2 regions of the Erwinia papayae genome follow, and region 1 is predicted to be linked to the other one. Evidence: predicted binding sites of a transcription regulator. Region 1 holds the regulator's gene; the other holds the start of a gene.

Evidence for each region. Region 1 encodes LexA, which represses DNA repair genes until DNA is damaged. Its sites were predicted from a motif close to TNCTGTATGTACATACAGNA; they were not measured.
Region 2: the regulator LexA is predicted to act here: its motif matches at 1,931-1,950, upstream of rmuC (DNA recombination protein RmuC).

The regions. Positions count from the first base shown of each region.
Region 1 covers NZ_JBZCHT010000013.1:19,604-27,493, forward strand. The annotation lists gene AC3RPL_RS16250 (conjugal transfer protein TraF) at 1-946, opposite strand, end outside; gene zur (zinc uptake transcriptional repressor Zur) at 1,422-1,940, shown strand; gene AC3RPL_RS16260 (CsbD family protein) at 2,042-2,251, opposite strand; gene dinF (MATE family efflux transporter DinF) at 2,484-3,803, opposite strand; gene lexA (transcriptional repressor LexA) at 3,896-4,504, opposite strand; gene AC3RPL_RS16275 (diacylglycerol kinase) at 4,612-4,980, opposite strand; gene plsB (glycerol-3-phosphate 1-O-acyltransferase PlsB) at 5,109-7,532, shown strand; gene ubiA (4-hydroxybenzoate octaprenyltransferase) at 7,667-7,890, opposite strand, start outside.
Region 2 covers NZ_JBZCHT010000013.1:529,993-537,882, reverse strand. The annotation lists gene AC3RPL_RS18685 (dienelactone hydrolase family protein) at 1-677, opposite strand, end outside; gene udp (uridine phosphorylase) at 955-1,716, shown strand; gene rmuC (DNA recombination protein RmuC) at 1,996-3,522, shown strand; gene ubiE (bifunctional demethylmenaquinone methyltransferase/2-methoxy-6-polyprenyl-1,4-benzoquinol methylase UbiE) at 3,597-4,352, shown strand; gene ubiJ (ubiquinone biosynthesis protein UbiJ) at 4,365-4,970, shown strand; gene ubiB (ubiquinone biosynthesis regulatory protein kinase UbiB) at 4,967-6,604, shown strand; gene tatE (twin-arginine translocase subunit TatE) at 6,720-6,965, shown strand; gene tatB (Sec-independent protein translocase protein TatB) at 6,969-7,643, shown strand; gene tatC (Sec-independent protein translocase subunit TatC) at 7,646-7,890, shown strand, end outside.

The DNA of each region.
Region 1 (7,890 bases):
CCTTGAAGCCATTGACCTCTTTGGTCTCGATATCACGCGAGATCAGATTTTGGGCGCTGACACCCAGCGTCCAGTAATCTCCCAGGTCGGTCGCCATTCCGGCATCAAGGTTAAAACCGGAGTCACTGTTTTTATAGTTGCCATTGGTGAAGTCTGATTTGTCGTAGTCGTAAACAGAGGCATTGTAGTTATACAGATAAACCTTTTGTAATTTAGGTGTGACGCCGAAGGAGACCGGATGTCCGGCAATCTCAAACTCATGCGCCAGAGCGATACCATAATCATAAACAATCGCGCCAAGCCCCGTGGCAGAAGAAGTTAACGTATCCTTCGGGTTGGAGGTAGGTATTGCGCCCCCGTCAGCCACGGCCTGCAAATAGTCAATATCGCTCTGCGTCACATCAGTCGCGACATTTGCCGTGCCATAGGCTTTGGCAACAAAAGCCGCTGACAGCGTATCATTAGGGATGGTGACAGCAAATGCGGCACCCGCCGTGGCGCTTGCCTTAGACCCCTTGATAGCCCGCAACTGGCTGGCCAGATCGCCCGCTGCTGCGCGGACAGTGGCCAGATTTGCAGACAATGCGTTTAAACCAGCTAAAGTAAACGGCGTGGATGCCAGGTTATCATAAACGTCCTCGTAATGATTAACGCTGTCAGTCAGATTATCGACTTTATCAATCAGATTATTCTTATCCGTTAGCTGAGCACCTACCGCAGGAAAAATAATGCTGACATCATCTTCAGGTTTCGCTTTGGTCATCAGCGCCGGGTTCGCCAGCACCGCAGTACCATATGTTGAAGAGGCCACACCCGTGCCGCCCATGGCATCATTACGCGCATCGTAATAATTGCCCGCAGCCAGCGCACTGAGGGGAGCAAAAAAGAGAACCGGCCAGACAACAGGACGAACAGACCTGCTTAACGTACTGTATTTTTTTGCCATTTTACTTTAAACCCGTCCAGAGAAGGAATAAGTGCTCAGCGGAGGCCTGCACAGGAGACTGCCTGTATTTTGAACACAAAGGCAGCAATTCATTGCTGTGAATTAAGTAAGAATGCAGTGGTTTATCTGCTTATTGTTGTTTTATTTATCTGTTAACAGAGAGGCGAGTCAGCCATAACAACAAAGCCTGCCACGCAGGTAATCGCCTCAGATAATTAACAAAAGGTAGTCAGGATGGTCTCAGGCTGCAAATTACATTAGCAACGTTTTACAGAAATCATATGGCACTGAATTACCCGCGCCGACACATTAACAAAATTTCACCATCAACACATAACGCAAATACCCTGCATTTCTGTTGTTTAATCGGAGGGTTAGTTTTAATCAGGTGGCTTAAGATGGCCCGATGGCGGGCATTCGGTGTTTCACAGTGGGCGTGATAACATAACATTCCGATCTGGCCTGGGGGAAAACCATGAACATCAGTAGTGCTGAAAAAATCCTGGCGCAGGCAGAGACACTCTGCCAGCAACGCAATGTCAGGCTCACTCCTCAACGCCTGGAGGTACTGCGTCTGATGTGCCAGCATCAGGGGGCGATTAGCGCTTATGACCTGCTCGATTTGCTCCGCGCCAGTGAACCGCAGGCAAAACCGCCCACCGTCTATCGTGCGTTGGATTTTCTTCTGGAGCAGGGATTTGTGCATCGGGTTGAATCCACTAACAGCTATGTGGTTTGCCATCATTTTGAGCAGCCATCCCACACCTCTGCCATGTTGATTTGCGATCGCTGTGGTGCCGTGGCGGAGCAACATGCCGATGGTGTCGAAAAAATCCTCAAGTCGCTGGCCCTGCCTTCAGGATTTATTCTGACCAACAGTGTTATCGAGGCGCATGGGTTGTGTCGGGAATGCGTGGAGGTGGAAGCCTGCACCCATCAGGATGTGTGTCAGCATGATCATACGGTAACCAGCCGCAAGCGTGGACGTCAGTAGCTTTCATACTGGTAATAATAACCAGCTGGAGTGGGTGGGGACGGAGCGGAACGATGAGGGCGGCACCTTCCCTGTGCCGTTGATGAGAGAGTCAGACTATTTCAGAAGCGGTGGTTATTATGGCTTTCCCAGTCGCTAACCTCTTTCTCTGCCTGGTCTTTCGCATAGCCATAGCGTTCCTGAATTTTTCCCACAAGCTGATCGCGTTTACCTTCCACAACCGTCATATCGTCGTCAGTCAGCTTGCCCCATTTCTCTTTCACTTTACCTTTAATCTGTTTCCAGTTACCGCTGGCTTCATCTTTATTCATGGCATTATTCCTTCAATCAGATCTTAACGGATTTAGTGATATCGTCCCAGCAAAACGCTTAACAACAAAATGAAACGCTACAAAAATGCTGAACTTATGGTTAATTCTAGCTGGAATCTGGCAAACTTCCTGCGCAAAACTTCCGGAGGAATAACCTGAAAAATAAATTGGGGAAAAAATCATGAAAATAAAAGACTTGCATCAGTGCCGCATAGGGTAACAAGATATGTCATCAGGCAAACCAGCTGCTGTTCTGCCAGTGTCGTCGCCAGATTAGCCATAACGTCAGACCACGTAAAAGCAGGAAAACCGTTACCGCCAGCCACAGACCATGATTTCCCAGCAGCGGTACACTAAACAGCGTCAGACCGAAGCCAGCCGCTGCCACCACCATACCGTTACGCATCTCTCTGGCTCGTGTTGCCCCAATAAACATGCCATCAAGCAGATAGCACCAGACACCGCAAACAGGCATTAATATTTGCCAGAACAGGTAAGCATCTGCCTGCTGCCGCAATTCAGCAATTGAAGTCAGTAAAGCCACAATATGCGGGCCGGCAATGGCATATATCAGCGAAAAAAATAGCGCCACCAGTCCTGCCTGACGGCAGGCTGCATGCCATACACGCAGCAGATCCTTGCCGTCGCGGGCACCATATGCCTCACCCGAACAGGCCTCGACGGCGTAAGCAAATCCGTCCAGTGCATAGGCGGTAAAGGTCAGGAACATCAGCAGTACGGCGTTGACCGCCACCACCTCACTACCGAGGCGTGCCCCAAGAATGGTCATTGACAGAAAACACAGTTGAAGCATCAGCGAGCGCAGCATAATGTCACGATTCAGCCGCAGTAGCCGTGACAGATCGCCCTGCCATGCTGTCAGTAACATAGCCAGTGTGATGCCACGTAACCGGATCACCCGCCCTGCCATGTATAACCCGATTATCAGTGAGCAGTATTCAGCAATCACGGTTGCCATAGCAGCCCCCTGCACCCCCCACTTCAGGCCGATAACCAGCCACACATCCAGTACGATATTGACCAGGTTTCCCACCACCAGCAGGATAACCGGAGCACGGGCATACTGTACGCCCAGCAGCCAGCCCAACAGCACCAGGTTGGCGAGGGTGGCAGGGGCGCTCAGCCAGCGAATATTCAGGAACTGCACGGCCTGATGCAATACCGCAGGGTCGCCACCGATAACCGTCAGGGCAAGATGATTAAGCGGTGATTTGAACAGGATCAGGATGGTTCCGGCCATCAGCGCGATAAGTAGCGGCTGAATCAGCGCACGAGCCAGCACAGTTTTATCTCTCGCGCCAAACGCCTGAGCTGTCAGTCCGGTGGTACTCATCCGCAGAAAAAGAAACAACATAAACAGAAAGCTGGTAATGGTGGTGCCGACGGCCACACCGCCAAGATAGCTGGAATTATCAAGGTGGCCTGTCACAGCGGTATCAACCAGACCCAGCAGCGGCACGCTGACATTGGAAAGGATCATCGGCAATGCCAGCCGCCAGAGGTGCTTATCAGAGGAGCTGAATAATCGCATCATCGCCCACTGCGTAACGGATTCACCATTCAGCCCTCACTCCAGACGGAACGGTGACCAGTCAAGCTGCATGATTATTGTTGCGCGAGGCATTACAACCAGTTGCCGTTACGGATGACGCCCACTGCCAGACCTTCGATGGACAGGCTTTGCTTATTAAGATCGACAACAATCGGTTGGAATTCGTTATTTTCCGGCAAAAGATGGACCACGTTGCCCTGTTTTTTCAGACGCTTGACGGTAACTTCATCGTCAATCCGTGCCACCACAACCTGGCCGTTACGCACATCCTGCGTTTTATGTACCGCCAGCAGATCGCCATCCATAATACCGATATCTTTCATCGACATACCGCTGACACGCAGGAGAAAATCCGCCCCCGGTTTAAACAGGCCAGGATCAACCTGATAGTGCCCTTCAATATGCTGTTCGGCTAACAGCGGCTCACCGGCGGCCACACGGCCTATCAGTGGCAGACCTTCTTCTTCTTCCATCATCAAACGGATTCCCCGTGAGGCTCCGGAGACAATTTCAATCACGCCTTTACGCGCCAGAGCCTTGAGGTGTTCTTCCGCCGCATTGGGGGAGCGGAAACCAAGCCGGGTGGCAATTTCTGCCCGCGTGGGTGGCATGCCGGTCTGGTTAATGTGATCACGTATCAGGTCATAAACCTGTTGCTGCCTTGCCGTTAATGCTTTCATCCCGCCCCCTGGTTGTTTATACAGTCGACTGTGATTATATACAGGTATTTGCGCGTTGGAAACCAAAATTCAGGCAAAAAACAGTCATTTGTCAGATTATGCGAGCGCTAACGAAAATAGCTGACTAACAAGGTGACCCAGACGAAAATCGCCAGCATGATAGCCAGCAACACTGCGGCGGAGCCCATATCCTTGGCCCGGCCAGATAGCAGATGGAAGTTGCTGCCCGTCCGATCCACCACGGCTTCAATCGCGCTGTTGATCATCTCAACGATCATCACCAGCACGACAGAGCCTATCAGTAAAACACGCGTGACGGCGTCGACGTTCAGCCAGCAGGCAACGATAACCGCCACGACAGCCACTACGGCCTCCTGACGAAAAGCAGCCTCGTTCTGCCATGCGGCGCGAAGACCTTTCCATGAGTAGCCTGCTGCTTTTATGATGCGGGTCAATCCGCTGACACGGTTTGCCATAGGGGTAAAACCTTTATGTGATAATGACGTCATTAACTGGAGATAGCACATTTTGTAACACCAAAGATCTCAATGGCGCTTTCTGGTATGCTTGCGGCGTTTTGCTAACAAGAGGCTTCATATTGTCTATGTCAGGTTGGCGTAAGTTTTATTATAACATACTGAATTTACCGGTTAAATTTCTGGTAAAGAGTAAAGCAATCCCTGCTGAGCCGATTGCTGAACTGGGGCTGGACACCTCACGTCCTATTATGTATGTGCTGCCATACGATTCAAAGGCCGATCTACTGGCCCTGCGCGAGCAGTGCCGCAAGCAGGAACTCCCCGACCCGCTGGAACCTCTGGAAATCGATGGTACGGTACTGCCACGCCACGTATTTATTCATGATGGTCCCCGCGTATTCCCCTACTTTGTACCAAATCTTGAATCGGTGAAGCTGTTTCACGATTATCTGGATTTACACCGCAGTAACCCGCGTCTTGACGTGCAAATGGTGCCTGTTTCGGTGATGTTTGGCCGGGCGCCGGGCCGTGAAGTCCAGGGTGAAGAACAGCCCCATTTGCGGGTGCTGAACGGCATTCAGAAATTTTTTGCCGTACTCTGGCTGGGCCGGGACAGCTTTGTGCGTTTTTCTCCCATTGTCTCTTTGCGCCGGATGGCCACGGAGCACGGCACCGACAAAACTATTGCCCAGAAGCTGGCAAGAGTCGCGAGTATGCACTTCGCCCGCCAGCGACTGGCCGCCATCGGGCCTCGTCTGCCCGTACGTCAGGATTTATTCAACAAGCTGTTGCAGTCCAAAGCGATTGCTAAAGCAATAGAAGATGAAGCGCGCAGTAAAAAAATCTCCCGCGAGAAAGCACAGCAAAATGCCGTCGAACTGATGGAAGAGATCGCGGCCGATTTTTCTTATGAAGCTATCCGCCTGACCGACCGTGTGATGGGCTGGCTGTGGAGCAAGCTCTATCAGGGCATTAACGTCAACGGCGGTGAACGCGTGCTTCAGCTGGCGCAGGACGGACATGAAATCGTCTACGTCCCCTGCCACCGCAGCCACATGGATTATCTGCTGCTCTCCTACGTGCTCTATCATCAGGGACTGGTGCCGCCGCACATTGCCGCCGGGATCAACCTTAACTTCTGGCCCGCCGGGCCCATTTTCCGCCGCCTTGGTGCTTTCTTTATTCGCCGCACCTTCAAGGGTAATAAGCTCTATTCCACCGTATTTCGCGAATATCTCGGCGAACTGTTTACCCGTGGCTATTCCGTTGAATACTTCGTTGAAGGCGGGCGCTCCCGCACTGGCCGCCTGTTGGATCCAAAAACCGGCACGCTGTCGATGACTATCCAGGCCATGCTTCGTGGGGGTAATCGTCCTATTACCCTGGTGCCGATTTATATTGGTTATGAGCATGTGATGGAGGTGGGAACCTACGCCAAAGAGCTGCGTGGTGCGACCAAGGAGAAAGAAGGCTTTGTGCAGATGGTGCACGGCTTGCGTAAGTTGCGCAATCTCGGCCAGGGCTATGTCAACTTCGGTGAACCTCTGCCGCTGGTAAGTTATCTGAACAAGCATGTTCCGGAATGGCGTGAGGCCATTGACCCGCTGGAGTCACAACGTCCGGCGTGGCTGACGCCAGCGGTAAACGATATCGCTCAGCGGGTGATGGTGCGGATCAACAATGCCGGGGCAGCCAACGCCATGAACCTGTGTGTAACGGCACTGCTCTCTTCACGTCAGCGCTCACTGACCCGCGAGCAGATGATCGATCAATTAAGCTGCTATACCCAGCTGATGCGCAATGTGCCTTATTCGCCAGATGCAACGGTGCCAGAGATGACGCCAGAGAAGCTGCTGGATCATGCTCTGGGGATGAATAAGTTCGAAATTGAGCAGGATAACATTGGTGAAATCATTGTATTGCCACGCGAGCAGGCGGTACTGATGACCTACTACCGTAACAATATTCACCATATGCTGGTGATGCCTTCGGTCATCGCCGTGATCCTGATGCAACATCGCGAGATAACCCGTGCCGAACTGCTCCGTCAGGTCAGCGTCATTTATCCGATGCTGAAAACTGAGCTGTTCCTGCGTTGGGAAAAAGAAGCGCTGCCATCCTTACTGGATGCGCTGGTCAGTGAGATGGCCCGACAGAATCTGCTGAATGCCGATGAACATACCCTGCGTCTGAGCACCTTGCGTTTCCATACGTTGCAACTCCTCGCCGCCGGAGTGCGGGAGACGCTGCAACGCTACGCTATTACCTTTTCAATCCTCAGCGCTAATCCATCCATTAATCGTGGCACGCTGGAAAAAGAGAGCCGCACTATGGCTCAGCGTTTATCGGTGCTGCACGGGATTAATGCGCCTGAATTCTTCGACAAAGCGGTGTTTTCCACGCTGGTACTGACGCTGCGTGATGAGGGTTATATCAGTGATACCGGTGATGCGTTGGTTGAACAGACGCAAAAGGTTTACCAGATGCTGGCAGATTTGATTACTCAGGAAGTCAGAATGACCATTGAGAGTGCGGTGGCACACGAATAGGCGTTGAGCGCAGGCTGAGCGCGCAGTGCCTCAGCCCGGCCAGTACATCAAGCTGAGGCTCGCACGCCAGGGACGGCACCATCGACGGACAATTCTTTTTCATCCGACGTTAACCCTCCCTTAACCGTGGCTACTCACAGCCAGCCTGCAACAGGCCCTGTACTCAGTGCAATGCCAACAAACAGCACCAGTCCGACGTAATTATTATTGAGAAAAGCCTGGAAACAGGCATCCCGATCCCGACCGACGATCAGCCTTTGTTGGTGAATAAACAAGGTGCCAGCCAGCAAAACTGACCAGTAAAACGCCCCACCCAGCTGCATCATCCAGCCCGTCAGCGCCATCAGCATCAGTGTGG
Region 2 (7,890 bases), 510 kb from region 1:
AGCGCCTGACGCATGGTATCGACTGAATCCTGTGGAATACCGTCATCCATTCCCCCATACAAACCCAGTACCGGCGCGGTCAGATCAAGGGCAATATCAACCGGTTGTTTCTGTTGCAGCATGGTTTTTTCACCAACCAGTTTGCCATACCAGGCAACACCCGCTTTCAACTGGGGATTATGTGCCGCATACAGCCAGGTAATGCGTCCCCCCCAGCAGAAGCCGGTTACCGCCATATTGCGCATATCGCCGCCGTGGCGTGATGCCCAGTTGGCAACGTGATCAAGATCGGCCAGTACCTGATTATCCGGAACCTTACTCACCAGCTCTTTGAGCAGCGTTGGAATATCGGAGTAAGCGGCAGCATCGCCCTGGCGGAAATAGAGCTCCGGTGCCACTGCCATATACCCCTCCAGTGCCAGGCGTCGGCAAATGTCGCGAATGTGCTCATGCACACCAAAAATCTCCTGCACCACCAGAATGACCGGCAGGGGACCGCTGGCATTGCGTGGTTTGGCATAAAAAGCGGGCATGTTTTCGCCCTGAGTTGGAACAGACGTTTCTCCGGATTGAATTGCCTCACTGCTGGTAGTAATAGTGGTTGATGCGGCAGGAGATACGGCGGGAGCGAATCCATCTTTGCTCTTCATTTGAGTCATATTATCTTCGGTTTTCATTGTCCTCTCCGGGTATGCATTGGCGCAATCAGCTAACTATAGCCAGGATCCGTTTGGGGCTGTTCTGTTCATCTTTATCACTGACAAAAAGGTTTCCGAAAGGGTAAACAACGGAGGTGTCGCTGTGAACAGTACGTTTACGTGACTGCTATCACTTTTTTGTGCAGGGTTAATGTAATTTTCATGATGCATAGTGAGATTTCTCACACAATATCCAGTGAATTTCCGTTACTCTGCCGATTCTAATCCGCCACACTTTGCCGCAAAGGAGCCAGAAATGGCAAAATCAGACGTTTTTCACCTGGGTTTAACACAGGCAGATTTGCAGGGCGCCACCCTTGCTATCGTGCCTGGCGATCCTGAACGGGTCAAAAAGATCGCTGTGCTGATGGATAATGCTGTACATCTGGCCTCACACCGCGAATTCACAACCTGGCGCGCGGAAATCGGGGGCAAAGCGGTTATCATCTGTTCAACCGGCATCGGTGGCCCTTCTACCTCCATCGCCGTTGAAGAACTTGCTCAACTGGGCGTGAGAACATTCCTGCGGGTTGGCACCACTGGCGCAATTCAATCTGGCATTAACGTCGGGGATGTGTTGGTTACCACCGGCTCAGTACGACTTGATGGAGCCAGTCAGCACTTTGCTCCGCTTGAGTTTCCTGCCGTTGCCGACTTCACCTGTACCACTGCGCTGGTTGAAGCGGCCAAAGCCGCAGGTGCGACAACCCATATTGGCATTACTGCCTCCTCAGATACTTTTTATCCGGGCCAGGAGCGTTATGACACCTTTTCCGGGCGCGTGGTCAGCCGCTTTCAGAACTCAATGAAAGAGTGGCAGCAGATGGGGGTGCTGAACTATGAAATGGAATCGGCCACCCTGCTGACGATGTGTGCCAGCCAGGGATTACGCGCCGGTATGGTCGCTGGGGTGATCGTTAATCGTACCCAGCAGGAAATTCCTGATGCGGAAATGATGAAAAAAACAGAAAGCGATGCGGTGCGTATTGTGGTTGATGCTGCCCGGCGCCTGATTTAGTTCACCTGCTAGCGCAGCCTGCTATAGCCTGCGCTCATATCCCGAATACAATTAGCGCACTCTGTCTGACATCTCAGAAATTATGTGATTGTTGGTAAGATATTGCTGTTGGTTATTGTCATTTTATGGCGAATTTCAGTCACTTTTATTTTTCTTCGTGCTGACTCGCAAATTTCAATGTAATCGCTTTCTGAATGATTTCATTGCGCTTTTTATCTGGACATTTATACAGTATCACTCTACCTTTCCCGAGGATAATCAGACGCGGGAGGAAATAGCGTGGATGCGACAATTGGTTACGGTGTCTTTATCGCTGTGGCAGGCCTGCTGGTGGGATGGTTAATTGCCTGGTTCAGAAGCCAGCAACTGTCGGCCAGGCAGGAAACAGAACGGCAACTGTTGCAACAGTCTTCTGAACAGCTGCATCACGATCGTCAGCGTCTGGTACAGCAGTTGGAGAGCCTGCAGCAGCAGCAAAAACAGAACGAGCTGGAGTTACGGCAGCTTTATGGTTCTCTTTCTGCCGCGCAGGAAAAACTGCAACATCTGGACCACTGGCGTAGTGAGGCCGAACAGCTGACCCGTGAATTGCGCAACCAGCTGGAGATCAACAGTGCCCAGGAGGCCGAACTCCGCGAAGTCACTATCCGTCTGGAAGAAACTCGTATGGCGGCAGAGGAGAAGCAGCGTCTGCTGACTAACAGTGAACAGCGCCTGAATGCGCAGTTCAAGAACCTTGCTAACCGTATCTTTGAAAACAGTGGGCGTCGGGTAGATGAACAAAATCGTCAGAGCCTGAACGGACTGATTGCTCCTTTGCGTGAACAACTGGAAGGCTTTCGCCGCCAGGTACAGGAAGGCTTTGGGCAGGAAGCGCGTGAACGGCATACGCTTTCCCATGAAATTCGCAACCTGCAGCAACTGAACGCGCAGATGGCACAGGAGGCGATTAACCTCACTAAGGCGCTGAAAGGCGACAACAAAACGCAGGGTAACTGGGGGGAAGTGGTTCTCAGCCGGGTGCTGGAGGCCTCCGGACTGCGTGAAGGTCATGAATATGAGACACAGGTTACCGTGCAACTTGAACAGCATGGCCGTATGCAACCCGATGTCATCGTTCGTCTGCCACAAGGTAAGGATGTGGTCATTGATGCAAAAATGACGCTGGTTGCTTATGAACGTTATTTTAATGCTGACGACGATGCTACAAGAGAAGTGGCAATCGGTGAACATATTGCTGCGATTCGCAACCATTTGCGTCTGCTGAGCCGAAAAGATTATCAACAGCTACCCGGATTGCGTTCGCTGGATTATGTACTGATGTTTATTCCGGTTGAACCGGCCTTTTTGCTGGCAATAGACAGGCAGCCAGAACTAATCAGTGAGGCACTTAATCAGAATATTATGCTGGTCAGCCCGACCACGCTTCTGGTGGCGCTCCGCACTATTAACAACCTGTGGCGTTATGAGCATCAAAGCCGCCATGCTCAGCGTATTGCAGACCGGGCGGCCAGGCTCTATGACAAAATGCGACTCTTTGTTGATGATATGTCAGCGATGGGACAAAACCTCGACCGGGCACAGGACAGCTACCGGCAGGCGATGAAAAAGCTGAGTGAAGGGCGAGGTAATCTGATTGCCCAGACCGAAAGTTTCCGTCAGTTGGGCGTGGAAGTTAAACGTCCAATTAATCCCCGGATGGTTGAGCAGGCGATGCCGGAAGAGGGCGAAGAAGCTGAAGATGATGAAAATCTTCATTTGTCGGTATCAGGCACAACCCGTGCTTCGCCACGGGGGGATCAATAAGCGGCAAGGCCGTGCCTGGCCTGCCGGACTCTGATACACTTGGCAGAATATTGATTGCAGAGCAGGCAAAACAAATGGCAGATGAATCAAAGGATACCACCCATTTTGGCTATCGCACCGTAGCGAAAAGCGACAAGGCTGAAATGGTCGCTGACGTTTTCCATTCCGTTGCGGCTAAATATGACCTGATGAACGATTTGATGTCATTCGGGATTCACCGGATCTGGAAACGTTTTACTATCGACTGTAGCGGTGTACGCCGTGGTCAGCGTGTGCTTGACCTTGCCGGGGGTACTGGCGATCTGACAGCAAAATTCTCGCGTCTGGTCGGTGAGACGGGCGAAGTTGTGCTGGCTGACATCAACAGCTCAATGCTTAAAGTTGGCCGTGAAAAGCTGCGCAATAAGGGCATTATTGGCAACGTCAGTTATGTTCAGGCAAACGCTGAGGCACTGCCGTTTCCGGATAACTATTTTGACTGCATTACCATCGCTTTTGGTTTGAGAAATGTCACCGAGAAAGAAAAGGCGCTGGCCTCAATGTTCCGTGTGCTCAAACCGGGTGGGCGTCTTCTGGTGCTGGAATTCTCCAAACCGTTGCTGGCTCCACTCAACAAAGCTTATGACGCCTATTCTTTTCATGTACTGCCGCGTATTGGCGAGTGGGTGGCAAAAGATTCTGAAAGCTATCGTTACCTGGCAGAGTCGATCCGTATGCACCCGGATCAGGAGACGCTCAAGCAGATGATGGACGATGTTGGGTTCGAAAATACCACCTATTCCAATCTCACTGGTGGCATCGTAGCGCTGCACCGTGGGTTCAAGTTCTAAACAGGAAAGCGCATGACTTTGACGCCGCTATTAACTGCGGGGCTGGAAACGGCACTGAACCGGGTTTTATACCGTGATCGCGGCCTGAAAGCGGCGCGTCAACGGCTTAAAGGTAAAAGTCTGGCGATCGAGCTGGCTGAACTGGCTCAGCCAGTTATCTTAATCTTTGGTGAAAAACAGCTCGATGTAATGGGCGAATGGCACGACACGCCTGATTGTCTGGTGAAAACCCGTTTAAGCACATTGCACAAATTGCGGGATCGCCAACTGTTGACCAGTATGCTGCGCAGTGGAGAGCTGGAAGTCGAAGGGGATTTGCAGGTCGTACAGCAGTTTTCTGCCCTGATTGATCTTGCTGAACTTGAGCCGGCTGAATATCTGGCTCCGTGGATTGGCGATATTGCGGCCCAGGGAGTCGGCCAGTTTGCCCGTAAGGGGATGCAGCTCTTTCGCCTTAATCTTACGCGCAAGCAGGGGTATATCAGCCAGGCACTGACCGAAGAGTGGAGAATGGCTCCTGGCGGACTGGAGCTTGCCTGGTTTGCCGAAGAAGTTGATGCGACTGCCTCTCAACTGACTGCTCTGCAAAGCCGACTTGAAGCACTGGAGGGAAAATGACCTTCGGAGAATTGCGCCGCCTCTATTTTATTATTCGTGTCTTTCTCAGCTACGGTCTTGATGAGCTGATTCCTAAAACCCGGCTCACTATACCTGTCAGGCTGTGGCGCAAGTGTCTGTTCTGGATGCCAAACAGACACAAAAAACAGCCGCTCGGTGAGCGTTTGCGGCTGGCGCTGGAACAGCTGGGTCCGGTATGGATTAAGTTTGGACAGATGATGTCTACCCGGCGTGACCTTTTTCCGCCGCACATTGCCGATCAGCTGGCTATGCTACAGGATCGTGTTGCGCCGTTTGATGGTGTAAAGGCCAGGCAACAGATCGAACTGTCGCTCGGATGTCCGCTGGAAAAGTTTTTTGATGACTTTGTCATCACCCCGCTGGCTTCCGCTTCTATTGCCCAGGTTCACACTGCCACTCTGAAAGAAAATGGGAGACAGGTGGTCATTAAGGTGATTCGTCCGGATATATTGCCGGTGATTAAAGCGGACATGAAGCTGATCAAACGGATGGCGCGCTGGGTTCCCAGACTTTTACCCGATGGCCGTCGTCTGCGACCGCAGGAAGTTGTTGCTGATTACGAAAAAACACTGATTGATGAGCTGAACCTGTTACGTGAAGCGGCAAATGCTATCCAGCTGCGTCGCAATTTTGATAACAACAAGATGCTCTACATTCCGGAAATTTTTTCTGATTATTGCAGCGAAACCATGCTGGTGATGGAGCGCATCTACGGTATTCCCGTTAATGATGTGGTGCAGCTTGAGCAGCATGGGGTCAACATGAAACTGTTGGCAGAACGTGGCGTTCAGGTGTTCTTTACTCAGGTGTTTCGCGACAGTTTTTTTCATGCAGATATGCATCCTGGCAATATTTTTGTCAGCTATGAACATCCGGAAGATCCTCAGTATATCGGCATTGACTGTGGCATTGTTGGTTCTCTGAATAAGGGCGACAAACGCTATCTTGCTGAGAACTTTATCGCTTTCTTTAACCGCGACTATCGCAAAGTGGCGGAACTGCATGTGGATTCCGGTTGGGTACCACCCGATACCAATGTCGAAGATTTTGAATTTGCGATCCGTACGGTGTGTGAGCCTATCTTCGAAAAACCGCTTGCGGAAATCTCCTTCGGCCACGTGTTGCTGAACCTGTTCAACACTGCGCGTCGCTTTAATATGGAAGTTCAGCCACAGTTGGTTCTCCTTCAGAAAACATTGCTGTATGTTGAAGGCGTTGGGCGTCAGTTGTATCCGCAGCTTGATTTGTGGAAAACCGCTAAGCCATTCCTTGAGGACTGGATCAAAGATCAGATCGGTATTCCGGCCATTGTGCGGGCATTAAAGGAAAAGGCGCCATTCTGGGCAGAAAAATTGCCTGAACTACCCGAGCTGTTTTATGACAGCCTCCGTCAGCACAAACATTTGCAGCACAGCGTTGATAAACTGACCAGCGATCTGAAAGGGGAGCGCGTCAGACAGCATCAGTCACGCTATCTGTTTGGTGTTGGTGCGACACTGTTACTGAGCGGCACGGCTATTCTTTTAACCCGACCACAATGGGACCTCATCTCTGCGGGGATGATCGCAGCAGGGCTGGTAACATGGCTGGTGGGATGGCAAAAGACTGTCTGAAAGTGGTCTACAGAGAATGGTCAGTAAAAACGGCCGTTTGATTTTTTTATCGGCAGCGATAGCGCGACAGCACACAGTCATCGCTGACATTACAACGAATTATCAGAGGTGAAACATGGGCGGTATCAGCATCTGGCAATTGTTAATTATTGCGGTAATTGTTGTTCTTCTTTTCGGTACAAATAAGTTACGGACACTGGGTTCCGATCTCGGTTCTTCGATCAAAGGCTTTAAAAAGGCGATGAGCGATGACGATGAGAAAGAAAAAAATCATGCTAATGATGCGGACTTCAATGCCAGGCTGGCTGACCAGAAGCCCGCAGATGCGTCGAAAGAAGAATCCAGAAACGACAAGGTATAAACCGTGTTCGATATAGGCTTTAGTGAACTGATATTGGTGTTCGTTATCGGGCTTGTCGTTCTCGGACCCCAGCGCCTGCCTGTGGCGGTCAGAACCGTAGTGGGTTGGATTCGCGCGATGCGCTCACTGGCGGCTAACGTTCAGAATGAGCTGGCTCAGGAACTCAAATTGCAGGAGTTACAGGACAGCCTGAAGAAAGTTGAAGAGGCCAGTAAAAACAGTCTGACGCCAGAACTGAAGGCTTCGATGGAAGAACTCAAGCAGTCGGCTGCATCGATGAAGCGCTCTTATCTGGGTGAAAACGAAAAAGCCGATGATGAAGCGCATACTATCCATAATCCACTGGTGAAAAATCCTGCGGATGCTCATGATGGCGCGACACCAGCCACTGCCGATCATCATGCCAGTTCGCCCGTTCAGGCCCCCTTAGCCTCTGAGCATCCACAAGCTGGTTTATCCTCTGCTGCTGTTCAGCCATCCGATCAGCTATCGACCTCTCAACCTCTGACAGAGGATCCTGCGCCTGTAGTCCATGTCTCTCAGGCTGCCAGCCCTCCGGTGGTTAAAACGACATCGGCGGTCAGTGACCCTGAACCGGTGACGACAGTGAGTGCTACAACGTCGATTCTTTCCAGCCGTGCTCCTGTTTCCACCACTCAACCAGGAGAGCAACGTTAAACATGGCTGTTGAAGATACCCAACCGCTGATCAGTCATCTGATTGAACTCCGTAAGCGGCTGTTGAACTGTATTATCGCTGTTGTGGCGATATTTCTTTGTCTTGCCTATTTTTCTAACGATATTTATCACCTGATCGCTGCACCGCTAATCAGTCAGATGCCCGCCGGGGCAAGCATGATTGCAACGGATGTTGCCTCGCCGTTCTTTACGCCAGTTAAATTGACGATGATCGTTTCGGTATTCCT